2 regions of the Neobacillus sp. PS2-9 genome follow, and region 2 is predicted to be linked to the other one. Evidence: riboswitches for the same ligand, from Rfam matches in the RefSeq annotation. Region 2 holds a riboswitch; the other holds the start of a gene.
The links. A riboswitch is a leader RNA that binds a small molecule or an ion and turns the genes downstream of it on or off. The one in region 2 is predicted to bind preQ1.
Positions count from the first base shown of each region.

Region 1: linked by a shared signal. The riboswitch ahead of queF (preQ(1) synthase) and the one ahead of RCG25_RS22450 (QueT transporter family protein) in region 2 are both predicted to bind preQ1.

Region 1 is NZ_CP133269.1:4,323,407-4,333,486, forward strand. It holds gene RCG25_RS21650 (aminopeptidase) at 39-1,271, shown strand; gene RCG25_RS21655 (hypothetical protein) at 1,314-2,528, opposite strand; gene RCG25_RS21660 (DUF6114 domain-containing protein) at 2,542-2,928, opposite strand; gene RCG25_RS21665 (DUF6230 family protein) at 2,944-3,519, opposite strand; gene RCG25_RS21670 (LuxR C-terminal-related transcriptional regulator) at 3,729-5,231, shown strand; gene queF (preQ(1) synthase) at 5,296-5,796, opposite strand; PreQ1 riboswitch class I at 5,879-5,925, opposite strand; gene mscL (large-conductance mechanosensitive channel protein MscL) at 6,070-6,462, shown strand; gene RCG25_RS21685 (Bax inhibitor-1/YccA family protein) at 6,511-7,149, shown strand; gene RCG25_RS21690 (aromatic amino acid hydroxylase) at 7,837-9,582, opposite strand; gene RCG25_RS21695 (RNA polymerase sigma factor) at 9,625-10,080, opposite strand, start outside.
Region 2 is NZ_CP133269.1:4,491,745-4,501,824, reverse strand. It holds gene RCG25_RS22495 (VOC family protein) at 21-446, opposite strand; gene RCG25_RS22490 (helix-turn-helix domain-containing protein) at 570-1,346, opposite strand; gene RCG25_RS22485 (sugar phosphate isomerase/epimerase family protein) at 1,511-2,245, shown strand; gene RCG25_RS22480 (ThuA domain-containing protein) at 2,281-3,006, shown strand; gene RCG25_RS22475 (Gfo/Idh/MocA family protein) at 3,009-4,043, shown strand; gene RCG25_RS22470 (Gfo/Idh/MocA family protein) at 4,040-5,074, shown strand; gene RCG25_RS22465 (sugar phosphate isomerase/epimerase family protein) at 5,071-6,039, shown strand; gene RCG25_RS22460 (DinB family protein) at 6,098-6,622, opposite strand; gene RCG25_RS22455 (hypothetical protein) at 6,803-7,315, shown strand; gene RCG25_RS22450 (QueT transporter family protein) at 7,358-7,843, opposite strand; PreQ1 riboswitch class I at 7,852-7,896, opposite strand; gene RCG25_RS22445 (hypothetical protein) at 8,088-8,579, shown strand; gene RCG25_RS22440 (VOC family protein) at 8,782-9,192, shown strand; gene RCG25_RS22435 (globin domain-containing protein) at 9,283-9,687, shown strand; gene RCG25_RS22430 (glycoside hydrolase family 13 protein) at 9,992-10,080, shown strand, end outside.

The sequences.
Region 1 (10,080 bases), 170 kb from region 2:
TACAATATAGGAAGATTCTGAAAAAAGGAGACATACATATGAGTGATTTTCAAAAAAATCTTGAGAAATATGCTGAGCTTGCTGTTAAAGTCGGTGTAAATATTCAGCCTGGCCAAACGTTGGTCGTCAATGCCACTCTTGATGCGGCAGAATTTATTCGGTTAGTTGTGAAAAAAGCCTACGAAACAGGTGCCCACAATGTCATTGTGAACTGGAACGATGATACGGTTACAAGAACAAAATACGATTTAGCTCCGGATGAGGCTTTTCTTGAGTACCCTGTTTGGCGTGCAAAGGAAATGGATGAACTTGCAGAAAAAGGTGCTGCCTTTATGTCTGTTGTTTCCCAAAGCCCAGACTTGCTAAGCGGCGTTAATCCAGAACGTATTTCCAACTTCAACAAAGCGGCTGGAAAAGCTTTAGCAAATTATCGGAAAGCTGCACAATCAGATAAGGTGAGTTGGACTGTTATTGCTGCTCCATCGCCAGCTTGGGCAGCTATGGTTTTCCCTGACGAGCCAGCTGAAAACCAAGTAAACAAGCTTTGGGATGCGATTTTCAAAGCTACACGCGTGGATGTAGAAAATCCAGTAGAAGCTTGGAAAAAGCATGACGAAACGCTTCATGAAAAGGTAAAATACCTAAATGACAAACGCTACCAAAAGCTTCACTACACAGCTCCAGGTACAGATTTAACGGTCGAACTTCCTGAGAAACATATTTGGGTTGGTGCCGGAAGCATCAATGAAAAAGGCTTCGAATTCATGGCCAACATGCCGACTGAAGAAGTTTTCACTGTTCCATTAAGAACGGGTGTCAATGGTACGGTTGCAAGCACAAAGCCATTAAGCTATGCTGGAAACATCATTGACCGTTTCTCGATTACATTTGAGAACGGACGAATTGTTGGTTATCAAGCAGAACAAGGCGAAGAAATTTTGAAGCGTCTTGTAGAAACGGACGAAGGTTCACATTATCTTGGCGAGGTGGCGCTGGTCCCTTATAATTCACCAATCTCCCAATCTAATGTTCTTTTCTTTAATACATTATTCGATGAGAATGCGTCGAACCATTTAGCGATCGGAAGTGCCTACGCATTCTGTATCGAGGGTGGTAAGAAAATGTCATCTGAGGAATTAGCTGAGAATGGACTTAACGAAAGTCTTACACACGTAGATTTTATGATTGGATCTCCTGAAATGGACATCGATGGTATCACAGCCGATGGAAAGACTGAGCCAATCTTCAGAGCAGGAAACTGGGCTTTCTAAGATAACACAGAGAGAGGATGACCATAATGGTCATCCTCCTTTTTATTGAGAATACACAACTGCTCCGTCCTTTTCTTTAGCTATTTTTTCACGCATTTTCTTAAGTTGCTGAACCGGGTCCTCATTTAATACCTTTCCTAATAAATCTAGTAGTCCTAGTGAGCTTAGTAGACTCTTTTCCCAGCTTTGAAGTTCTTTTGTTAGTGTCGTGTCATTCTGACAGATTGAATTCAAAGGTACCTTTTTCGAAATGGCTTCATCAATCAGATTCAATGCCAATTCCTTTGTGATGACTCCATTGGCATTCTTTAACTGCTCGCACGTCGTTTGAACGACTTGATCAACCTTTTCTTTTGTACCTGTTACGATTGGCTCCACTGGTTTTAAGACTGGTTCAAGCGGTTTCATAACAGGATCTAATGGTTTTAACACAGGTTCTAGTGGTTTTAGGACTGGCTCTAGTGGTTTCAACACAGGCTCTAGTGGTTTCAACACAGGTTCTAGCGGTTTCAACACAGGTTCTAGTGGCTCTAATACCGGCTCCAGTGGCTCCAACACCGGCTCCAGTGGCTTTGTCACTACGCCAACCATATCCGGAAGTGGGTCGGTCACAACTCCGATGCTACCAGGAGACTCATCTCCCTTTCCACCATCCTCACACGTTAGCGGCAAATGTCCATTTGATATTTTTTCAATTTCTTTATCTATCTGATTGATAGGTAACCTACTTAAATCTTGTAAAAGTTTACTCTGATCAGGATGAGGAGCCCCCCGCTTACCAGCCAATGTGTCGAGGACTAATTGGTTAATTATGCTGTTTTTAGATTCCATATAATGTGCATTCATAACCACATTTTCCATCCCCAGCTCCGGAATCGTCTCTGATGCTTTGACACAAGCACCCTTAAAGGAAATGGCCGATGTATCCACTGTCATATCTTTTACAGTAACGGGACCTTTTGCTTTTAAGGATATCGTAACTGGGCCATTGGAAGATTCTAATTGCTTGGTTAATCTCATTCCATAGATGACTGCAGATTTATAGTGGAATCGCAGCATGGGCTTCTGATCACTTTCAGATGTTTCCCGCTTCACAATGGACGCCGTCATACCTGACCCAACAACACGGTCCGCTTCAATAACAAAGCCTTCATTTGCTGTACTTTCGGCCTTTACAGCAGAGCTGAAAGGGAAGAATGATAAAAACAATAGCTGGATACAAATGTTTATAACGAAGTACTTGCTTTTCCACCACATAGTTCGCTCCCCTTTAGACAGTATGAACCGTCTTATCAACTCTGTTTGGAGGTGCTGCCTTCACTTGAACGGGAGCAAGGCGCCATGCCATTAATAACGCCCCTCCGATAATTCCAAAAAGGGTTCCAAACAGGAAGCCTCCCAATGCCCCAATCACCGAGAGAATGGATAGAAAAATAGTAAAGATTCCTAGTATTTTAGATGCATTCGGAAAAAATAGGGCAACGATACCTAACAAAGTAATGACTCCGCCAAACAATAAACCGATGATGGCTATGGAGCCAGGAAGAAATGTACTGAGGTAAAGGTTTAATGGGACCCACGAGATCATCAGACCACTAAGAATGGTAGTTACTGCTCCCCCTAGCGGCCGTTTTTTTCGCCACTTTTTAAATGCCATCAAAGTCCCTCCTCTTTATTTCTTATTAATCTTCTCAACTGTTAATCTCATCCCGTTCATATTTATCGTCTTTTGAAATAGGTAATGAGTCTTTAATTTTGCGTGCTCTAGGGTAATTTTAGAAGAGGTTTGCTGGAATTGTTTTTGCCAGTCATCGCTATGCTTTTCCTGGAGTACTAAATTCTGAAATTTGGCGTTGGCTTCAATAAGTCCGGCATCATGCTGCAAACCAGTAATCTGTACCGGTTTGGAGGCAGTAATTTTAACCCGGATCCATTCGCCACCAACTTGGAAGTCCTTGTATAGCTGTAGATTGTCGATCGTTAAGGTGTCGATTAAATTAGTCCCTTGTGGTGCTGAATCAGAAGAGCTTGTTTCTCCCATTTTCGGGTAGAAGACATAGCCATTTCCTTCTAATTTATCAAACTCTACATAAAAGTCCCCTACACCGGCAATAGGTACCGCATAGGCTACCCCAGATATTCCAAATGACACTAAAAGTAGGGCTAGAGCTATGATTCCTGTTCCTAACGCTGACCAAAAAACTTTTTTACTTGTGGTACCCTCAACAAGCTGAATCGTGCTTTCCATGAAACCCCTCCTATTTTCCCAATTTTCAATATACAACCTTTCCTTTACAATACAACCTAAGGTATCCTCCTACAATCACGGAAAATATCGTAAAAAAAAGAGACCCCCGACAAATGACGGGTACAGTTTTTTCACTACGGACATATTGGAAATTTTTTCTTCGTATTATTTAGAAAAAGCAGAAGCATTCGTTACGGAGGTGGATGACAATGAAGCATAAAATCGAACAGCTTGTACAAAAAGGGATGACCCTCTTACTTGAACTGAAAGAGCCCTTCTTGATGGAATGGAGGAAACTTCAACCTACATTAAAGATTCAAAATGATCATTTAGTAGATGAAATAGATACGATGATTCAAATAGCATTAAAGAAGGTTTCAGCCGGAAAAGCTACAAATGCAGATACCTTCATCCATTCGATTCTCACAGAATGGCAAAATCGATTTTCGACCGAATACAATGAATCCGATTCCATTTCTCTCGTCTCAACGATTGAAAATATATTTCATAAGCTTCTAGCAGAAAAATCGGAAGCTACTTTTCTTGACCACCAGGCCATACAATCGTTTTTTTCACGAATGATGGATCAGGCATTGTTAACACAAAGCTGGGAAGAACAAAATAAAAAGTGGATTAAAAATATGATCGTCACTGATATCATTCCCATGAAGTGGGCGGCTGTGGTTAAAAAGGAGCTGGAGAATTACCAAATTGAAAGTATTGTCTGTTCAGACGATTATGCTGTAGACACCCATTTAATCGACATGTGCTCCAATTTGAAAGCCAGTCAAATCAGCCATCTTTCATCAGCGATAAATAAACTAATCGGCACAGGCGAGGAGGAATCGGACATTGTTCAGGTACCTTGTCTGAATGATGTGTTACTTGTTTGTGTACGGGATCCTGGAACGACGATTACAGAACATCAATGTGATTTTATTAGAGGTATGTATCTTCGACAGTTAAAGCTCCAACAGCTTGAGAGCAGGATGGAGTGGAAGGATGGGTCTCTCCTCTTCTTACAGCATTTGTTACGTGCACGGAGCGTGGATGATGCCGTAAAGGCGATTACAAAGGGGTTAGTCGACTATATGCCGTTTAGCCGCTGTGGTTTGTTTTTGTATAATCATTACGAAGATAAAGGGATTGGTGTTTCGGGCTATAATGTCAGCATTCCTTCTGTGCAGCAAATCCAAGAAGAAATATTAGGGCTCTCTTTAATAGAAAAATATTTAAGCTCGTTAACCCATTCGCAGCCGCTTTACTTTTCTAATGCCTTAGATGTGTTACCCAAAAAATATGTAAATGAATTTCAACTTCGCTCATTAGTGGTGTTACCCATCTTCGTTCCCACTAAAAGCAAACTGCTTGGGATTGCTCTATTAGATCAAGGCGAAAATTCACATTTTGATATCAGCATGCAAACCCTATCGACGCTCATCAAATTTGGGCATTATGCCGGGGAATTGTTGTATTCTATATGGGATGAAGCCTTACACCAGTTCGGTGGGACGCACTCTGTCTTAACCATGCGTGAAAAAGAGGTATTACAATTGATCGCAGGGGGTGCCTCTATCAATGAAGCAGCTGAAAAACTCCATCTGAGCAGCTATACCGTACGAGATTATATATCCGTTATCATTCAGAAACTAGAAGCTAAAAATCGGACGGATGCCGCTGTAAAGGCCATAAAAATGAAACTCATATCATAAAAAGGAGCAACTGCTAGCAGCTGCTCCTTTTACGCATTAACGCACCGGGGGACTGTCCCCAAATTTAGCGGTTATCGATTTTTTCAGGGTATAAATCATGGTTCATCATACGATGATCAGCCATTTGCTCGTATTTCGTACCTGGTCTGCCGTAGTTGCAGTAAGGGTCAATGGAGATTCCGCCTCTTGGCGTGAATTTGCCCCATACTTCAATATAGCGAGGATCCATTAACTTAATTAAATCATTCATGATTATATTCATGCAGTCTTCATGGAAATCTCCATGATTACGGAAGCTGAAAAGATAAAGCTTAAGCGATTTGCTTTCCACCATCTTTTGATCCGGAATATAGCTGATATAAATTGTAGCAAAGTCAGGCTGTCCTGTTTTTGGACAAAGACTTGTAAACTCAGGAAAATTGAATTTTACGAAGTAATCACGGTTCGGGTGTTTATTATCAAACGCCTCTAGAACCTCTGGCGTGTATTCAAATAAATACTTTGTTCCTTGATTTCCTAATAATGTTACACCTTCTAATTCAGCATCTGTTCTTCCTTCTGCCATTGTTAGTCCTCCTTATATAACCCGGTTATAACTATAAGAAAGAAATAAAAAACCATATCCTAAGGATATGGTTGAATTCTCCATTTCCATAGTTTTTTATAGAGGGTGTCTGCTATGAACCTCTCCCCAGTATTCGGGTATCCATGTAATTAATTTCATAGTAACTATAGTGAATTTTGCGTCCACTGTCAATCAGCATTTTATGGGAAGCCTTGAGAAGGATAGGGTATAAAGGTACAATAATACTAAGTATAAGAAAGGGGGCAGTATGTCATGTGGAACGAATTCAAGAAATTTGCCATGAAGGGCAATGTCATTGATTTAGCAGTTGGGGTTATTATTGGGGGGGCATTTGGAAAAATAGTCTCGTCTCTGGTCTCAGATATCATTATGCCATTAATTGGATTATTGATTGGAAAAACAGACTCGTTTTCTAAACTTGCTTATCATGATTTAAAATACGGACAATTTATTCAAACTGTTGTTGATTTCTTTATCATCGCCTTCTCTATTTTCCTATTTGTAAAATTCATTAATCGCTTTAAAAAGAAAGAGGAACCCGCTGTGGTTGTAGCAAAAATTGACCGCCAAGAAGAACTCTTAGCTGAAATTCGCGACTTATTAAAGGAAGATCGAGATATTTTAAGAAAAAATGAAACATCTTGACCTCTTGTACGTATATTCTAGTAACAAATAAATTTAGAGGTGAAAAACTTGTATACTCAAACATCTACTGAGTTTATGCCATCCGTATTACGGACATTTGCTCTATCACTTGCTATCGCTTTCTTAGGCACAATGGCTGGTGCGTTTATTGTACCGTCTTGGCTTATGATTCCATTGTATATTTTAGAATTTGTCATGCTTATATCTGCGTTCTTTTTAAGACGAAAAAAAGCCATCTCGTACTCATTCCTTTATGTCTTTACCTTTCTTTCTGGTATCACACTATACCCAATTGTCGCTCACTACTTAGCGACATCAGGAGCAAACGTAGTAGTTATGGCCTTTGCAAGTACTACCGTTGTCTTTACAGGTATTTCTATTTATGCGGCAAAATCAAAACGTAATTTCTCGTTTTTAGGTGGATTTTTGCTGGCTGCACTGCTTGCTTTAGTAGCCATCTCCATCTTTAATATTTTCTTCCCGTTAAGCTCAACAGGAATGCTTGCTTACTCCTTTATTGGTGTAGTCGTATTTAGCGGGTATGTACTTTTTGATATCAGCCGAATGAAGCATTACGGTGTAAGAGCAGAAGAAGTTCCATTGATGGCCTTAAACCTATACCTTGATTTTATTAACCTATTCATTAGCATTCTTCGTATCTTGGGGATTCTATCAAGTAAAGATTAATAGTAAAAGGAGCTTGGATCACATTCCAAGCTCCTTTTACTTTATTAGTACCTAGTTTATTAGGTAGACTGGTTTTATGTTACCCGGTTCTCTTTTCTGGATCCATTTCGGGCACGTAGATCGATTCTATGTTACCCAGTTCCCTTTTTCAATCACATCTCGGGCACGTAGACTGCTTCTACGTTACCCAGTTCCCTTTTTCAATCACATCTCGGGCACGTAGACTGCTTCTACGTTACCCAGTTCCCTTTTTCAATCACATCTCGGGCACGTAGACTGCTTCTACGTTACCCAGTTCTCTTTTCCATACCCATTTCGGGCACGTAGACTGCTTCTACGTTACCCAGTTCCTTTTTCAATCACATCTCGGGCACGTAGACCGATTCTATGTTACCCAGTTCCCTTTTCCATACCCAATTCGGGCACGTAGACTGCTTCTACGTTACCCAGTTCTCTTTTCCATACCCATTTCGGGCACGTAGACTGCTTCTACGTTACCCAGTTCCCTTTTTCAATCACATCTCGGGCACGTAGACCGATTCTATGTTACCCAGTTCCCTTTTCCATACCCAATTCGGGCACGTAGACTGCTTCTACGTTACCCAGTTCCCTTTTATCAATCACATCTCGGGCACGTAGACCAACTAATCCCTACAAAAAAACACGATTTTCTTTATTTAAACCATGTTATTTTTCAAAGGAATTAATTAAAGTTAATCCCCGATTAATCATTTGTTTAACTGATGAGTCCCAGTCAGTATTTTGCAGCTTATTCATGATAGCGTTTACATTTTGATGACCATCATCGTGCATTTTATAAAGTTCGAGAATCTCTAAGCGCAGTAACCACTCTTTTGGATACCGGTCATCTAAGATGGCTAAAACTTCTCCTACATGGGCCGCACTTTGTTCATCCCAAACCAAACCTTCACGTATGTGGCGAATCTCTTCATATAAATTTTCCAGCTCATTCCATTCTGGTTTATCAACAACTTCCTCTGTATCTTCTATCTCTGTCCATTCAAAATAAGCATCAGGATCTGCAGCACCAGCAAAGACCGAATCAATGCTTGCACCCACGGCCATATCGAATGTCCCCCATGCTGGTTCAAATAGTACCTGATCCTTATAAGCTACTTGGCAATCTTTAAAGGAGATAATAACAGGTTTGGAGTCTGAAAAAAGAATTCCTTTCACCGTTCCCTCAACCAACACTCCACTCTCAAATTTTAATTGGACCTTATGATCCTGAAAAATACCTAAGTCCTTTAGCTGCGCAACCGTACATTGCTCTAAGACAATATCTCCTTCTAAACGACCAATAGGTGTACCAAAGCCTTTACGATGTGTTTCTTTTCCATGTCCATCCAATTGTTGATTGTTGTAGGCCAATGCTGTTGGACCCTTCGTCTTGAGATAAACGGCTTCCTTTTTTTCATTTATTAAAACATCAGCTAGAGTTCCTGTAACTTGCAGGCCTGAGGAAAAGCAAATCGTTGCCGTGTTTTCTGTCTGCAGTGCTTGAACGAGACTCTCCGTTCCTCCTTTCCGGAAGGCCATTGTCGAAGCAAAGTCATCAATAGCCGCGACTAAGTCCTCAAAGCTTTTACAAACAAATAACTGTGGCTGCGGTTTCGTAACATCATAAGGGGTACTTATGCAGGCTTCAACGGAAAATGGAATTTTACGGATATCATCCTTCAAACAGCTTTGGCTCTCTCCCACCGAAGATAGCAAGCCAGCCCCGTATATGATTGGGTGATCGAGCTCACCAATTAATCCGTATTCCACCGTCCACCAAAACAGTCGTGATACCTTATCAGCTTCTGATAAACCTTTCAACTTGCTGCGCGCTTCAGCAACCTGCATCTCGGCCTCTTTTACTTGCTCTGGAGTCGAATTGGGGTCTTCTGCCACAATCGTTAAATGACGAACAGCCATAAATACCTGTGCTTTTTCTTTACTCGAAAGAGCCTTTGCACCCATTTCCCCGATTTTCCTTACAAATTCGCGGTAGGCTTCATCTAAAAGGATAGGCGCATGCCCTGCCGCTTCATGAAGCATATCCGGTGCCGGCGTATAAGCAATATTTTGTACGTTCCGAATCTCTGTTGCAATCGGTAAGAGGCGGTTAGCTAAAAAGCCATAAAAAGCAGAGCCTGGAATAAGTCCATCGATGGTCACCGCCCCCCAGCCAACCTTCGAAAGACTCGTATTCATATCTTCGACTTTTGGAATGGATTCCGTCTTGATCCCTGAATCTCTTAATCCATTCACATAAGCAGGATGGGCAATTTCCTTTAGGAAATAATGATTTTGCTTCATAACAAAACGCCAAACTGCATGCTCAATTGGCGTATAACGGTGGTAATGTTGCTTTGAAATATATGGCAGTAAATTGGCAGGAATATTTTTTATTCTTTTTCCAGTCATCTTAAACTTCCCCTTTTCAAAGAATAATTACATATGGAGCATTTAGGCTAGTGATAGCATTTTTGGCCGGAGCCGTTCCTTCGCCCTTTTCATTCTTGTTTTAACAGTAGACATCGGAAGATTACTTTTTTTCGCAATTTCTAGTAGAGATAGATCTTGATAGTAATAAAGATAAATAGGATAACGATAAATTTCGGGTAATAGGTTTATCTTTTCCGCCATTTGCTGAGCAGAAAAATTATGTAGGACTTCTTCTTCTGGAATGTAGGGAGATTCGACTGAGACAGAATACGAATACACCTCTTCCTTCCAAAAATGCTTTGATTTATTTTCCTTCCGCCAATAATCACGGCATTTATTGATGGCGATCGTATATAACCAGCTTTTGTATTTACCCTGCTCCTTAATTGAAGGATATGCTAAATAAGCAGAGAGTAATACCTCCTGATATAGATCCTCCGCAAGTTCCTTATGTTTGACTAACGAAAAAATATATTT
Region 2 (10,080 bases):
TTGTTAAAGCATAAAAAGATCTAATGTCTGCCTTCAGTGAAAATTTGGAAGGTAACACCGAACTTGTCTGTTACAATCCCGTAGGCTGGGCTGAAGAAGGTTTCTTGTAATGGCATACCCACTTGACCATCTTCCGTCAATGCTTCAAAAAACTTCTTGGCTTTTTCTGCATCGTTCGTGCTAATGCAGATAGTGACTTGTGTTCCAATTTGATGGGGCTGACCTGGGAACGTATCAGACAGCATTACTTCCGTTTCCCCTACTTTGATCGTTGCATGGCTAATACGATCCTTTGCTTCAGAAGGCAGAGGGAATTCAGGATTTTCAGGCATTTCACCGAAACTTTGACTAAAAAGAACCTGTGCATCTAAAGCCTTTTCGTAAAACTGAATGGCTTCTTTCGCATTTCCGTCCATGACTAAATAGGGAATTAATCTTACTGTCATTTAACACCAGCTCCTTGGGTTATTATGTATGGTCAAATATATAAACATAGCTTCTATTATTGCCCATAATTAAATTACAAGACAAAGAACATTTGTTCGCAAATGAAAATTTCAAATATATTATTATTTATCTTGCCTCCTATACGCCCCGGGAGCTATTCCATACCTTTTTTGAAATACTCTATGAAAATATGGGTAGGATCCGAAACCGCAATCCTCGGCAATTTGCTCAAGTGTCATCGTGGTGTATTTCATTCGCTCCATCGCAGCAGACAAACGGACTTCGAGGGCGTACTCAATCATTGTTTTTCCAACACTGCTTTTAAACAAATGAACTGAGCGAGAAACGCTAAGACCAGCGTGCTTCGCCACTTCTTCTACTTTAAAGGAGGTTGTTGCATGCTCTTCAATAAAGCGCATCATTCGTGTAACTGTATAGGGCCTATTAAAGGAGGGAGCCGTTTCATTAACTGCTCGTTCTAAGGATAAACAAAGTGCTCTGAGTAGGTATTCAGAAAGCTCCTTATTTTCCTCAGATGACGGCCGGCGTTCCTCCACACTTAGATGACGCCAGAGAGCCATTGTTTTTTCGTCCAAATCTATTTTAGAGATCGTAAGCTTTGCCGAACGTTCCCACCATTCATCCACCCAGTCCCCTTTGCATGATAAATGGTAATCCGCGCTGCTTTGGCCGGCCTCAACTAATAACTCATAATAATCACCTGGTTGAATAATCAAAAGGTCACCCTTTTCAAGAGTCCTTCGTTTTCCTTTTACGACTACTTCACAGAAACCTTCCGTTTGTAGTCGAAAAAGGTATCCAGGAAATCCCGATTTATGCTGAGAATAATACCCTTGTGTATGGTAGGAATATCCGCAGAAATAGATCTTCAAGCTCATCGTTCCACTCCTTAAAAAAACAAATAGCAAAATAGTAGATGTTTTGATTATATCGTTAATGTTTATTTTAAGGTACATCATATATGATGGTATCAAATAAGTAATATAATAGCTGGCAGAAATGAGGGATAAGATTGACAATAACTATACCAATTGCTGTCCAAATGTACACCTTAAGGGAAGAATCTGAAGTGGATTTTGTTGGTACTTTAAGGAAAGTGGCAGAGCTTGGATTCAACGGGGTGGAATTTGCTGGATACGGTGGATTACCAGTTCGAGAAGTAAAAAAGGTCTTGGATGAATTGGGGCTTCAAGCTGCAGCAAGCCATGTGCCTCTTGAGGACTTAGAGTCGAATTTGGAACAAGTAATAGAAGACCAAAAACTACTAGGTAGCAAATATGTTGTCTGTCCTTACCTCCTACCCGAACGTCGGACAGAAAAAGATTATCATGCATTAATTCTTCTTTTAGAGCAAGCGGGTGAAAAGTGTCGTCAAGAAGGCATTACTCTTTGCTATCATAACCACGATTTTGAATTAGAACGACTCTCTGACGGAAGGACAGCGTTAGAATCCATATTTGAAGATACTAATGCCGCAAACGTGAAGGCAGAACTAGATGTTTATTGGCTGACCAAAGCTGGTGAAAAGCCAGTGGCGTGGATGAACCGATACAGAAATCGTACTCCTCTCATCCATTTAAAAGATATGACAACAGATGAGGAACAATATTTTTCTGAACTTGGAACAGGTGGGGTTGATATTGAAAGCGCACTCAATTTAGGAGTGGACGCTGGTGTAGACTGGTGGATCATCGAGCAGGATTTCAGCCGCCGGACCCCGTTTGAAAGCATTGAAATAAGTCTAAATTACTTAAAAGAAAAGCTGACGTCTAAATAATTTATTTTTATAAAAGTAAAAAGGAGTCGTTATAGATGTTAAACGTAACAGTATGGAATGAAAACCGACATGAACAGAAAAACCCTGTGGTTAGAGATATTTACCCAAATGGAATTCACGGTGCAATTGCCGCATTTCTTGAAGCGGAAGGTTTCAACACTAGAACAGCTACATTAGATGAACCTGAGCATGGCTTAACAGATGAAGTACTGGCAAATACAGATGTGTTAGTTTGGTGGGGACATCTCGCACACGGCGAAGTAAAAGATGAAATTGTGCAAAAGGTGCAGCATCGCGTCCTTGATGGCATGGGACTCATTGTTCTCCACTCTGGCCATTTTTCAAAAATCTTTAAAACATTAATGGGAACAAGCTGCGATCTGAAATGGAGGGAAGCAGATGAAAAGGAACGGCTCTGGGTTGTAAGTCCAAGCCATCCTATCACAGAAGGAATCTCAGAATATATCGAACTTGAAAAAGAAGAAATGTACGGAGAGCACTTTGATATCCCGCAGCCAGATGAGCTGATTTTTACCAGTTGGTTTGAAGGTGGAGAAGTATTCCGCAGCGGCTGTACGTATAAGCGCGGAAACGGTAAGGTTTTCTACTTCCGTCCAGGACATGAAACCTATCCGACTTATCATAACAAAGAAATTCAGCGTGTCATTAGCAATGCGGTTAAATGGGCTAAGCCAGTGAAACGCGAACGTCCAGTTTACGGAAATGCCAAGCCATTAGAAGTGATTAAAGGAGGAAAATAATCATGGGAAAATTACGTGTAGCTGTCATCGGATGCGGCAGTATTGCCCAGCATCGTCATTTACCTGAATATAAAGCAAATAAAAACGTAGAACTTGTTGCGGTATGTGATATCAATGAAGAGCGTGCGATAGAAGTGGCGGAGAAATTTGGAGCTAAAGCTTATACGAGTTATGAAGAGTTATTGAATGCCGGCGGAGTAGACGCTGTTAGTGTTTGTACACCAAACTACCTTCATGCGTCAATCTCCATTGCTGCTTTAAAGGCCGGGGTTCATGTCCTTTGTGAAAAGCCTATGGCTACTTCAAAACAAGAAGCAGAAGCTATGATTGCCGCTGCTAAGGAAAGCGGCAATAAGCTAATGATTGCTCATAATCAACGCTTTGTACCGTCACATCAAAAAGCACGTAAGCTCATTGAAAGTGGAGAAATCGGGCGTATTTATAGCTTCCGTACAGCATTTGGACACGGTGGTCCTGAAGGTTGGAGTGTGGACGGAAAAGAAAGCTGGTTTTTCCAAAAGGAAAAAGCATTTGTTGGAGCGATGGGCGATCTAGGTGTGCATAAAACGGATTTACTGCGTTATCTACTAGGGGAAGAGATTATTGAAGTGGGTTCTTTCGTAGAAACAAGTGCGAAGGAATTTGCGGATGTGGATGACAATGCGGTTTGTATTTTAAAAACGGAAAGCGGGATCATCGGAACGCTTGCTGCCAGTTGGGCTTATGTAAGCAAAGAAGATAATTCGACGATTATTTATGGTGAAAAAGCGATTCTTCGTTTAGAGGATGACCCGGTTAACTCGCTAGTTGTTCAATATAAGAATGGTGAGGTGGTCAATTACCAGTTGGGTAGGATCCAGTCAAATGAAGATGGCGGTCAAAACAACTCGCGTGTAATTGATCTATTTGTTAATGCTGTTGTGAACAATCAAGAGCCTCCTGTACCTGGTGAGGAAGGCATGAAGTCTTTAAATGTCATCTTGGCTGCGCTCGAGTCAAATGAAACGAAACAGATTGTAAGAGTGAGAGAACGATGAAAAAACTACGAATTGGCATTATAGGGGTTGGCGGTATAGCACAGGGCCGTCATATCCCTGCTTTTTTACAGCTTAGTGACGTATGTGAAATAACAGCTCTCAGTGATGTAAATGTGGACCGTGCAAAAGAAACCGCTGAAAAACATCAATTTCCTCATGTGTGTGAGAACTATCAGGACCTTTTTTCAGAAGTAGATGCCGTTTGTATTTGTACACCAAATAAATTTCATGCGGAGATTTCCATTGCTGCATTCGAAGCAGGTGTTCATGTTCTATGTGAAAAGCCGATGGCACTAAGTGCGGAGGAATGTGAAGCAATGAATTCTGCTTCAAAAAAAGCGGATAAGGTTCTAGCGATCGCTTATCATTATCGTTTCATGAAGGAAGCTCAGGCAGCAAAGAAGGCCATGCTAGAGGTAGGTACACCACTTGTAGTCAGAGTTCAGGCTTTAAGACGCAGGAAAGTGCCGGGCTGGGGTGTGTTTACGAATAAAGATCTTCAAGGAGGCGGAAGTCTGATTGACTATGGCTGTCACCTCCTCGATCTCGCTTTATGGCTAATGGGAAATCCCAAACAAACAATGGTGTCAGGCACCACATATAACACGTTAAGTAAAATGCCGAATCAAGTGAATCAATGGGGCGAGTTTAATCATGAAACGTTTGATGTCGATGACCATGTCACAGCGTATGCTCAGTTTGAAAATGGTGCTTCGATGCTATTTGAAACTTCATGGGCGGCAAACATCAATGACGACAAGGAACATCTAAGCATCTCTGGAGTGGATGGCGGATTAAGTGTGTTTCCATTTGAGCTTTATACCACTAAAAATGGCATGCTGCTAAATAGCCAAGCTGCTTGGATTCCAGGTGAAGAGAATCTTGGACTGCCACAGGCAAAAAACTTTATCCAAGCATGTCTGGGATTGGAAGAATTGGTTGTCAAGCCAGAGGAGGCGCTTCAAGTTTCTCAAATTATTGATCGAATCTATGAAAGTAGTGAATCTTTTAGAGAGGGGATTTCCCAATGAAACTAGGTGTATTTACCGTATTATTTGCTGAAAAATCGTTCGAGGATATGCTTGATACCGTAAAAAAGGCAGGCCTTCATGCCGTTGAAATAGGAACTGGGTGCTACCCAGGAAACAGCCATTGCGATTTAGACCCGTTATTAGAAAGTGAAGAAGCACGGAAGGCATATATCGGAAAAGTCGAAGAGCGAGGGTTAACGATAAGTGCCTTTAGCTGTCACGGAAACCCTATCTCTCCTGAGAAAGAATTCGCGAAGCAGTCTCACGAGACACTTTTAAAAACAATTAAACTAGCATCCTTGTTAGGAGTTCCAGTGGTAAACTGTTTCTCTGGTACTGCAGGCGACCATGAAGAAGCCAAGTTTCCTAATTGGCCGGTGACTCCTTGGCCTAACGAATATGGAGACGTGTTAAAGTGGCAATGGGAAGAAAAGTTGATTCCATACTGGAAGGAAGTAGGCCAGTATGCGAAGGAACATCAGGTGAAAATTGGCCTCGAGCTTCATGGCGGCTTTTTAGTTCATACTCCATACACGCTGTTGAAGTTGCGCGAAGAAACCTGTGATGCGATTGGGGCCAACTTGGATCCAAGTCATTTATGGTGGCAGGGAATCGATCCTGTGGCTGCGATTAAAATTTTAGCAAAAGAAAATGCCATCCATCATTTCCATGCGAAAGATACGTATATTGACCAAGAAAATGTAAATATGTATGGTTTAACAGATATGCAGCCATATGGGGAAGTGCGTTCACGTGCATGGAGTTTTCGTTCCGTAGGATGTGGCCATAGTTTGAAGGAATGGTCTGACATGATGAGTGCACTCCGCACCTATGGCTACGATTATGTGGTCAGCATTGAACATGAGGATCCTATCATGTCCATTGAAGAAGGCTTTAAGCGAGCAGTTGTGAATTTAAAATCTGTTCTAATTGAAGAGCCTGTTTCACAAATGTGGTGGGTATAAGTATATGAGTAATAGAAAAAGCAGTCGGGCAATACTCCGACTGCTTATTTCATGTTACCTATTTTTTTGATGTAAGGTATCTCTCGTTAATAATTTTTTTATGATGAATGGCATGACCTGCAATTATGTAGCCGATGGCACGGGTAGTCACTTCCGTATTGTTGGCATTGCCTTTGTTGCCCCAGGCTTCAGCAGGCATGTTTTTAATTAAAGTAATCGTAGCCTTGCGTGTCGCTATAAAATCCTCAAGTATATCTTTGATAGATTGCTTGTTAATTTGAGAGCCTTCTACAAAATCATTTTCATTAAACCCCGCTAAAGCCGTTTGGTCACCGCGGCCAATACGAAGCAGGCGATAACTCATAATTCTTTCGGTATCTGTCATATGGCCGAGAACTTCTTTGATACTCCATTTAGTTGGGGCATAACGAAAATGCCCATCTTCATCCGAAATACCGTCAAAAAGTTCAATCGTACTTTTTAGATCCTCACTTAAAATCGCTAATAGGTCTCCTTCGGGAACCAGATTCACATAGGGTACATAATATTCAGGATACTCACTAGTTAAAGGACGTTGTAACATTTTTATCTCTCCCTCCAAATTGCGATCATCTACTACTACTTTATGCCTTTTTGCAAAGAAATACCAAATAAAAGCAACTCGAATTGGATTATTTTAGAAAATAAACACTTGTGCATAGAACTACTATGTATTATGATTTAAATATACATAGAGTTTCTATGCTTCTGAGGGGGAATAATTGTGAGTAAGAGTATAGTAATAATTATTGTGTTTATCCTTTTTATAAGTTCAATATTTTTATTGTCAAAACCACATTTTCCTCGTTCCTTTCATCATCAGTTTACGGAACATACCGACCTACATAATGAGAATATTAATGGATTCTATCTATTTGATGATATTCATTCAGATCGGTTTATTAGTTTTTATGGAGAACAGAAGCATAAAAGTAGAGACACAGAGACTTTTAGATATTACAAAATTCAGGATGGACTAGAGATTGCTACGAATGAACAGGGCGGTATTTTTCGCTTTATCGTAGAAAGCTCAGGGATACCTACCGCAAAAGGAATTGAAGTTGGGGATTCAATATCAAAAGCGAAAAAGGCTTATGGAGAGAATTTTTATGAACGTACTGAGCAAGGGGCAGATATACTAGGTTACGTAGATCAGAAGAACCATCAATCGATTGAATTTTGGTACGGGCAGAATGGTATTCTTTTTTACAGATTAGATGATAATTCTATGAATTAATTCAAAAAAGAGTCACTGCGTTTGCAGCAACTCTTTTTTTGTTTAGACGATTTTATCAAATCGAACACGCTTATTAATTACATACATCACTGGCATACCCACAGCCATAACCACAAATTCACCAACTGCGGTTGTTAACCAAGTGAACATAAATGGTAGGTCAAATGCTAAATGCAGCTCAAGAGCAATCAAAAACATCGTTAACGTGAAGACAAGTGTATTCACGATCATACGTGTCCATAAGCCTTTGATATATTTTGCAGAGGCAATCGTGATTAACAAGGCAATTACGGATTGACCGACACCGAAAATAAGGTCATAGGCCTTCATCGGTGAAAAGAACAAATTTGTTAAAAACACACCAAGAACAATTCCATAGATATATTTTTTGTTAAAAACAACTAGATGATTGAACATCTCGGAAACACGAAACTGAACTTGGGTAAATCCAAACGGCTGGATTAAAGCAGAGACTGCAATGTACAATGCTGCTACAATACCGTTTACGACAATTGTATTAATTTTCATATATAATTAGCTCCTTAGTTTTTTTGTGTGGGAGGTTCTCGAACCACATAACTTACAGGCAAATTAATATATTAATATAAATTGAATTACTCGTCAATTCCACGTGAAGTCCAAGGCTAATCTGTACATAAATTAAAAGGCCCATTTTTTGTGCCACGCTATTCAAAAATAATTACAGGAAATTTTTACATAAATATTAAAAATCCGTGCATGATAAAAAGAAAAAAAGGAATGGCGTATTATTATGAAACAAAATAAAATGTTTTTACTTGCAATGATGCTAATACCCTGGTTATCACTGCCACTCCTAGGAAAGCGGTCCTTCAAGAGATTTTACCCGGGTGCTTTGTTTATCTTCGTTTGGGTCATTTTTGAGAGTTATTTTTCGAAAAAGCGGCTATGGTGGAGATTTTATGAAAAACTCATTCCAAAAACAATGGGCGAACTTCCCTTTATGATAGGGCCATTTTTTGTGGGATCATTATGGATATTAAAATTCACATTCGGAAACTTTTTCCGATACTTACTATTGAACCTTATTCTTGACACCCTTTTTGCCTTTCCGGGGATGATTGCGTTAAGAAGAATGGGGATTGTTTCACTTGTTAGCATGAAGCACTATCAAATGGGGCTTTTATTTTTCATTAAATCAGTCATCATGTATGGATTCCAAAGTATAATTGAAAAATTGAGAAAGAAACCAAAATCGCTTATTCAGAAAATATTCACTAAATAAGCTGACTATTAAGTCGGCTTTTTCTGTGTTCGCAAATAAACTGGCTTTTTTCGCAAATAAACTGCTACTTTAAGAAAATAAACCATTCGTTATCGCAAATAAACTCATCAAAATCGCAAATAATAAATGATAAAATAATAGAATAAATGTTTTTCTACAGTAAGAGGCCCTAAAATATCAGAAAATAAAGGGGGAAAACATCATTCTGCACCATTTAGAGATCTATGTTTCGAATCTATCAAAAACAACTGAATTTTGGGGATGGTTTTTAACTGAATTAGGATATGAAAAGTATCAGAAATGGGATTCAGGTATTAGTTGGAAATACGGAGATACCTATCTTGTATTTGTGCAAGTGGAAAAGAGATTCATGGATGTCCCTTACCACCGTTCAAGGGTTGGTTTAAATCATCTTGCATTTCATGCAGAATCCAAAGAGCAAGTAGACTGGATGACTGATCAATTGAAGGAAAAAGGTATACCTATTTTGTATCAGGATCGACACCCGTTCGCAGGGGGAGATTCACATTATGCAGTATTCTTTGAAGACCCTGATCGAATAAAAGTGGAATTAGTTGCGCCTAAAGTGGACAAAGACTCTTCTGGAAATTGATGTAATTTTATCTATTCCGTGATGTAAATCACAAAATACCATTCAAGAAAGCTTTATAATTATCTGAAATAGGGGAAAAATAAAGGATGGATGGTGAAGGAATTGGATTATAACTTTAAATCTCTATATAGTGAAATTGGTGGACAAGAGACCATTGACAAACTAGTTAATGCCTTTTATCCACGAGTATATGCAGACCCGGAATTAAGACCTTTATTTGAAGGGGACATGGAAGAAATTAAGCGAAAGCAGAGAATGTTTCTTCCACAATTTTTAGGAGGTCCTGCTTTATACAGCCAGGAATTTGGACCACCTGCCATGAGAGAACGGCATTTACCATTTGAAGTAACCCCAAGAAGAGCAGTCTGTTGGCTACGCTGTATGAGAGAAGCCTTTCAGGAAATTGGACTCGATCAAAACCCAGCAGGACTAGCCTTTTATGATCGTTTAACGCAGGTTGCTGGCATAATGGTAAACAGTCCTGACCGCGACTAATTAATTTGCGAATTAACAAAAATCCTTACCTGTACTTAACCAGGGTGAGGATTTTTTATATTATTGGCTATGTTAAAGAACATTGTTGATTTTTACACCCTGTTGATTGGAGCGGAAGGCACGAAGACTCCTATGGGAGTATGGTTCAGGGGAGACCCCGCAGGCGCTTGCGCCGAAACACCCACGAACCGCTCGTGCCTGGAGCGGAAATTAACAGGCAAGTTCAATGAAGAGTAATAGTAAAAATTAACCCCTTTCATTTTTTATGGTATAGTGTGGTTGTTTATAGTGAGGAGGATTCCAATTGAAAACAAATGACCAATGGTGGAAGAAAAGCGTTGTTTATCAAATATACCCAAGAAGCTTTATGGATTCGAATGGAGATGGAATCGG